DNA from 3 places in the Flavobacterium sp. PL11 genome. Region 3 is predicted to be linked to each of the others. Evidence: riboswitches for the same ligand, from Rfam matches in the RefSeq annotation. Region 3 holds a riboswitch; each other region holds the start of a gene.
The links. Region 3 has a riboswitch for S-adenosylmethionine ahead of RCH18_RS10960 (Na+/H+ antiporter NhaC family protein). Riboswitches for the same ligand answer to the same signal wherever they lie in the genome.
Positions count from the first base shown of each region.

Region 1: linked by a shared signal. The riboswitch ahead of thrA (bifunctional aspartate kinase/homoserine dehydrogenase I) and the one ahead of RCH18_RS10960 (Na+/H+ antiporter NhaC family protein) in region 3 are both predicted to bind S-adenosylmethionine.
Region 2: linked by a shared signal. The riboswitch ahead of RCH18_RS03785 (homocysteine S-methyltransferase family protein) and the one ahead of RCH18_RS10960 (Na+/H+ antiporter NhaC family protein) in region 3 are both predicted to bind S-adenosylmethionine.

Region 1 is NZ_JAXCIA010000004.1:136,401-138,607, forward strand. Features, by position in the region: gene RCH18_RS03710 (hypothetical protein) at 354-560, shown strand; SAM riboswitch class I at 791-898, shown strand; gene thrA (bifunctional aspartate kinase/homoserine dehydrogenase I) at 977-2,207, shown strand, end outside.
Region 2 is NZ_JAXCIA010000004.1:153,218-155,424, forward strand. Features, by position in the region: gene RCH18_RS03780 (NAD(P)/FAD-dependent oxidoreductase) at 1-846, shown strand, start outside; SAM riboswitch class I at 939-1,044, shown strand; gene RCH18_RS03785 (homocysteine S-methyltransferase family protein) at 1,318-2,207, shown strand, end outside.
Region 3 is NZ_JAXCIA010000019.1:22,889-25,095, reverse strand. Features, by position in the region: gene sucD (succinate--CoA ligase subunit alpha) at 1-389, shown strand, start outside; gene RCH18_RS10965 (hypothetical protein) at 533-955, shown strand; SAM-I-IV-variant riboswitch at 1,066-1,164, shown strand; gene RCH18_RS10960 (Na+/H+ antiporter NhaC family protein) at 1,220-2,207, shown strand, end outside.

The DNA.
Region 1 (2,207 bases), on a different contig from region 3:
ACTTCCTAAGGGTTGCTTTATACATAATTTAAAATCGAATTATAAGATTAAAGCTTCCTTAGATTAAAGGAAGCTTTTTTTTAAATATTAAATGGCTGAGATGCGTTTTAAACGAAACGGTAAGCATAAATATTAAAATTATGGTACAAAAAACATGTTACACCTCAGTCGCAACAAGGACGCTCTTAAATACTACATTGTATATTTATGACCGTTGATTTCCAAAAGTGTAAGTTTATAATATAACTTAAAACCCTTTTGGATATAAATCTAAAAGGGTTTTTGCTTTTAAAAATTATGTTATTAAAAAATAAGACAATAGAAAATAAATAATTAATCTAAATTCAAATGTTATGAGTGTTACTAATTTTTTCTTAAGGCCGTTTGGGCTTTTAAAGACTTTTGCTGCTAAAAGTAGAACAGTAGGAATCCGTGCTGAGTCCAATAAATTGATTCATCCAAGATTCGAAATTTCAAAAAATGCGTTAGCACAAAAAACAGTGCCTAGCTCATTACTTTTTCTAATGTATTCTGAAGAAAATGACGCGTTATTTATTTAAACGGTCACGATTTATTTTCGTGGATGAAATTTCTAAAAGAAGTTTTAAAATTGTTATTTTAATGAATTGACGGAGAAAATTTTCTTCAGATTTCTCGTTAAAATAACAATTTTTCATTTTTATTCCATTCTGATTAAAAGCTGGAACAACTATTTCGATTGCGCATAAAAATTTGGTTGTTAAAAAAAATAGTGCTTAATTTGCATCAATAAGTTCGTAAACGTATTGAAATGTTATAAAGAAAGGCAGAGGGATTAGACCCGATGAAGCCTTAGCAACCCTTCGATTTATCGAAGAAGGTGCTGCATTCTACCACGCTTCCCGTGGAAAGATAACACTAAGAACTAGTCTAGTAACTCCTAGCTTTCTTTCTAATATTTCCACACACAAATCAAAAATTATAAAAGATTTGCAAATTGGAAAATAAACCAACACACATTACCCTTGAAAATTTCACCACCCATAATGGTGCTTTTTATGCTACGCTAAACTTAAGTTATCAGGTTTTTGGTGCACCATTACACACGGCTCCTATAATTTTAATCAATCATGCATTAACTGGAAACTCACAAGTAATTGGCGAGTCTGGATGGTGGAATGATATTGTAGGAATCGATAAAACCATTGATACTCGGAAATATACGATTGTCGCTTTTGATGTGCCAGGAAATGGTTTCAATTCACCTACTATCGAGAATTATAGAGATTTTATAGCTAGAGATATCGCTAGAATTTTTCTCGAAGGACTCAGCGTATTAAAGATTGATAATTTATTTGCACTTATAGGCGGATCTGTAGGTGGGGGAATAGGTTGGGAAATTTTGGCTTTAGATCCTAAGTTAGCTCAAAATTTTATCCCTATAGCAACCGATTGGAAAGCGACAGATTGGTTAATTGCCAACTGTTATTTGCAGGAGAAAATTTTGAACAATTCTAAAAAACCTATCGAAGATGCGCGCATTCACGCCATGATGTGCTACCGAACTCCAGAATCTTTTAAAGAAAAGTTTAACAGAGATATTAATAGACAACTAGAAACTTTTCAAGTAGAAAGTTGGTTGAATTATCACGGTGAAAAATTAGAAAAAAGGTTTCAGCTCTCCGCGTATAAAATGATGAACCAACTTTTGAAAACGATTGATATTACTCGGAATCAAGAGTCTTTCGAGTCACTTATTGCTAAAGTAGCAGCAAATATTTATATAGTAGGAATCAACTCTGATTTATTTTTCACAGCAAAGGAGAATAAGGAAACGTACAACGAGATAAAAAAATTCAAAAATAATGTATTCTATAGTGAGATTGACTCGCAACATGGGCACGATGCCTTTTTGATGGAATACGAACAATTAGACAATTTATTAGAGGTCGTCTTCAAAAATAAAAAACAAATGAAAATACTGAAATTTGGTGGTAAATCTTTAGCAAATGGCGAAGGGATCAATACAGTTTTAAATATTATTGAAAGTAAAATAAAACAAGAAGAAAAAGTGGCAATAGTGGTATCAGCCCGAGGAAAAGCAACGGACGAGTTGGATGATATTCTTACCATTGCGGTTAGGAACGGAAATTATAAACCACTTTTAGAGAGCTTCAAAAACTATCAAAAAGACGGTTTTGAAACTATTGATTTTTCGACAGAATTTG
Region 2 (2,207 bases), on a different contig from region 3:
ATGGAGCAAATTAAGCAATTTGAACCAGGATTTACATTAGGAGAACGTGCTGAAACTATCGATAAACAAGAAGATGGTAGCTTTATAGTTACTTCAAATAAAGGAAAACAATTTCATGCTTCAGTTATTGCAATTGCGGGTGGACTAGGAAGTTTTGAACCTAGAAAACCTTTAATTGATGGAATTAATTTCTATGAAGATAAAGGAATTAAATACTTTATTAAAAATCCTGAAAAATTTAGAGATAAAAAGGTAGTCATCGCAGGAGGTGGAGATTCAGCTTTGGACTGGAGTATTTTCCTTTCTAACATCGCTTCCGAAGTAACTTTGGTTCACAGAAGAAATGAATTTAGAGGTGCATTAGATTCTGTTGATAAAGTACAAGAATTAAAAAATGCTGGAAAAATTAGATTAATTACTCCGGCAGAAGTAATTGGTATTAATGGAGCGGAACATATTGAATCAGTTGTACTTGACGAAAATGGTGCTCAAAGAACAATTGCGACTGATTATTTCATTCCGCTTTTTGGACTAACGCCAAAACTGGGTCCTATTGGTGATTGGGGATTAGAAATAGAAAAAAATGCGATTAAAGTAAATAATGCATTAGATTATCAAACCAATATTCCAGGAATTTTTGCCATCGGTGATGTAAACACCTACCCTGGAAAGCTAAAATTAATACTATGTGGTTTCCACGAAGCTACATTAATGTGTCAAGCAGCTTACCAAATCATTAATCCTGGTAAGAAGTATGTTTTAAAATATACAACCGTTAGTGGTGTAGACGGCTTTGACGGAACACGCAAAGAAGCGCCAAAAGCAGTTGTTAAAGCAATAGTTTAACAACTTATAACAAACTAGTTAAAAAATATAGCGCTAATACTTGCAAGTATTAGCGCTTTGTATTTACTTTGCACCGTTCCTATATTTATTGAAAGTTATCACGAAAGGCGGAGGGAAAGACCCGATGAAACCTTAGCAACCCTTTATCTTATAAAGAAGGTGCTACATTCTACCTCGCTATGCGTGGATAGATAACACAAGAATACTTCCACAGTATTTCTCAAAAACTTTTCCTGACAACATTTTAATATCTTTTTAGAGCGAATTATTGGTGCTTTTTCAGCCAGTATTGTTCCTGCTGTACGCTATATCTTTTTTATTTAATTCCTTCATGGTTTAAAACCCTAAAGGAATTAAATAAAAAAGGATGCCGCTTCCATCAGGGCTAAATAGCTTTTATAGTGAACTTTTGTAATTATTAATCAAAAGTGTAAATCTTGAAGCTTCGAGATTGAATAGAAATAAAAAAATATGTCAAATATTCAAAAAGCCATAAAAGAAAGAATTCTCGTTTTAGATGGTGCCATGGGAACCATGTTGCAACGCTACAATTTTTCCGAAGAAGATTTTCGTGGAGAACGTTTCAAGGATTTTCCATATTCTCTTAAAGGGAATAATGACCTGTTGTCACTAACACAGCCACAAGCTATAAAAGCAATTCACGCTGCCTATTTTGAAGCAGGAGCAGATATTATAGAAACCAATACTTTCTCAAGTACCACAATTGGCATGGCTGATTATCATCTGGAAGCATTCGTTTATGAAATGAACTATGAATCAGCAAAAATTGCTCGTGAAGTAGCCGATGAGTTCACAGCTAAAAATCTTGACAAACCTCGTTTTGTAGCGGGTTCAGTAGGCCCAACAAACAGAACGGCAAGTATGTCACCTGATGTGAATGATCCAGGATATAGAGCCGTAACTTTTGATGATTTGCGTAAGGCATACAAACAACAAGTAGAGGCATTAATGGATGGCGGTTGCGATTTATTATTAGTCGAAACGATTTTTGATACTTTGAATGCTAAAGCAGCACTTTTTGCTATCGAAGAAGTCAAAGACGAACGCAATATTGATATTCCAATAATGGTTTCAGGTACTATTACCGATGCATCAGGAAGAACACTTTCAGGGCAAACGGTGGAAGCTTTCTTAGTTTCAATTTCACATATTCCGTTATTAAGTGTTGGTTTTAATTGTGCTCTTGGTGCCGATTTATTAAAACCCTATTTGCAAACTTTGTCCCATAATACCTCATTTAATGTTTCAGCGCATCCTAATGCAGGATTACCAAACGCTTTTGGAGAATACGATGAAACACCAGAGCAAATGCAAGCCTTTATCAAGGAATATCTTGACGA
Region 3 (2,207 bases):
CTGATCAAGTAGTAAAACAAGGATTAGGAATTACAACAGCTATTGGTATTGGTGGCGATCCAATCATTGGAACAACTACTAAAGAAGCTGTTGAATTATTGATGAATGACCCTGAAACAGAGTGTATAGTTATGATCGGTGAAATAGGTGGGCAATTAGAAGCCGATGCTGCACATTGGATAAAAGCTGACGGAAACCGTAAGCCAGTTGTAGGTTTTATTGCAGGTGTTACCGCGCCTCCAGGACGTACAATGGGTCACGCAGGTGCAATTGTAGGTGGATCTGACGATACTGCTGAAGCTAAAAAACAAATCATGAGAGAATGTGGAATCCATGTTGTAGATTCTCCAGCTGAAATTGGTAAGAAAGTAAAAGAAGTATTGGGTTAAACCAAAATAGAGTAATTGAAAAAATACCTCGCGCTCTTGTGGGGTATTTTTATTAAAATACATTGTTAGATTATTCTTTCGAATAGTAAATAATTAATAAAACACTTTAAGCCTGTGCGCTTTTGTGATAAAATATAAAAAATATGTATAAGGAATTAAAAAAATTTAAAGTATCTAATCAGTTTTCATTTTCAACTGAAGACAGTTTAGCTGAAGTTTGTAACGCTTCTGAAGGATCAGGAGTATTTCTAGTTTATGCTGTTAGAGAGGAGAAGGAGTTAATCATGGTAGGTTCAACTGGCACGATTCAAAATGATGGAACTTTAAAAATTAAAAATGGTGGCTTGAAAGATAAAATTGTTGAAGGACATCAGTTTGCTAAAACAGCTAGAAAATTTTCGTGGCCAGCACAAATGAAAATTGAAGATATTTCTACTCTTGAGGTGGTGTGGTATGAAACTTTTAATGATCAAACTAAAGTAATTCCAACATTTATTGAAGGTCAAGTTTTACAAAATTTCTTAGATGAAAACGGTAGATTACCAAAATGGAACGTAGCATTTTAAATTATATTTACCTAAATTTAATACTTAAAAGGCTTTACTTTAGTAAAGCCTTTTTTTATGATATAAAGCGAAATTTTAAATTGTTTTACTGAAAAAAACATTACTTTTGTCGCCGTTATCACGAATCTCTTTGATGGAGATAGCAACCTGCAACAACAAGCAAGGTGCTAAAACGATAAGCCAAATCCTTTGGAAAAAATGTTGTTTTTATTCCTGTTTTGCTTTTTTGTTATTTGTGGTACTAAATTAATTTAGAAATTGATTATGACAACTAATGCAAAAAATAATGGTAATCCATTTGCTTTAATTCCATTACTTATTTTTATTGCCACTTTCTTAGGAATAGGTATTTGGCTCGATGATTTTTATGCCCTTCCTTCACCAATTGCCGTTTTAGTGGGTATCATTACTGCCTTTATACTTTTTAAATTTCCTATGGAGGAAAAAGTTAGCCTTTTGATAGCAGGTTGTGGAGAAAGTAAAATCATTACAATGTGTCTTATTTATTTACTAGCGGGAGCTTTTGCAGTAGTTAGTAAAGCTACTGGCGGGGTAGATGCTGTTGTTAGTCTAGGAATAAATAATATAGATGTAGCTTATTTTCCTCTAGGTATATTTTTAATTGCTGCATTTCTTTCTACAGCCACAGGTACTTCAGTGGGAGCAATAGTCGCTATTGGACCTATAGCCGTAAGTTTATCCGAAAGGAGTGGCCTTTCTTTACCTTTAATTTCTGGTGCGTTGTTAGGAGGATCTATGTTAGGCGATAATCTATCGATGATTTCCGATACGACAATTGCAGCCACGCAATCATTAGGCTGTAAATTAAAAGATAAATTCAAGATCAATTTGTTTATTGCATTGCCTGCTTCATTAATTACAATTATGGTGTTTTTTTATTTAGGCCTAAACTCTGAAATTGTAACGGTTGCTATTCCCACAACTTCTTTCAATTGGATTACTATAATTCCATATATATTAGTGATTGTATTAGCGGTGTCTGGCGTTAATGTTTTTTCAACTTTAATAATTGGAACTTTATTTGCAGGATTTATCGGGTTTTATCAAAATAATTTTAGTCTTTTGGAATTTACGCAAAAAATTTATGAAGGTTTTACCAGTATGACCGATATTTTTCTACTTTCTATGCTTACGGGCGGATTGGCTGCTATGGTTGATAAAGCTGGCGGGATTGATTATGTTTTAAATCAGATAAAAAAACGGATTAAAACTAAGAAATCTGCCCAAATGG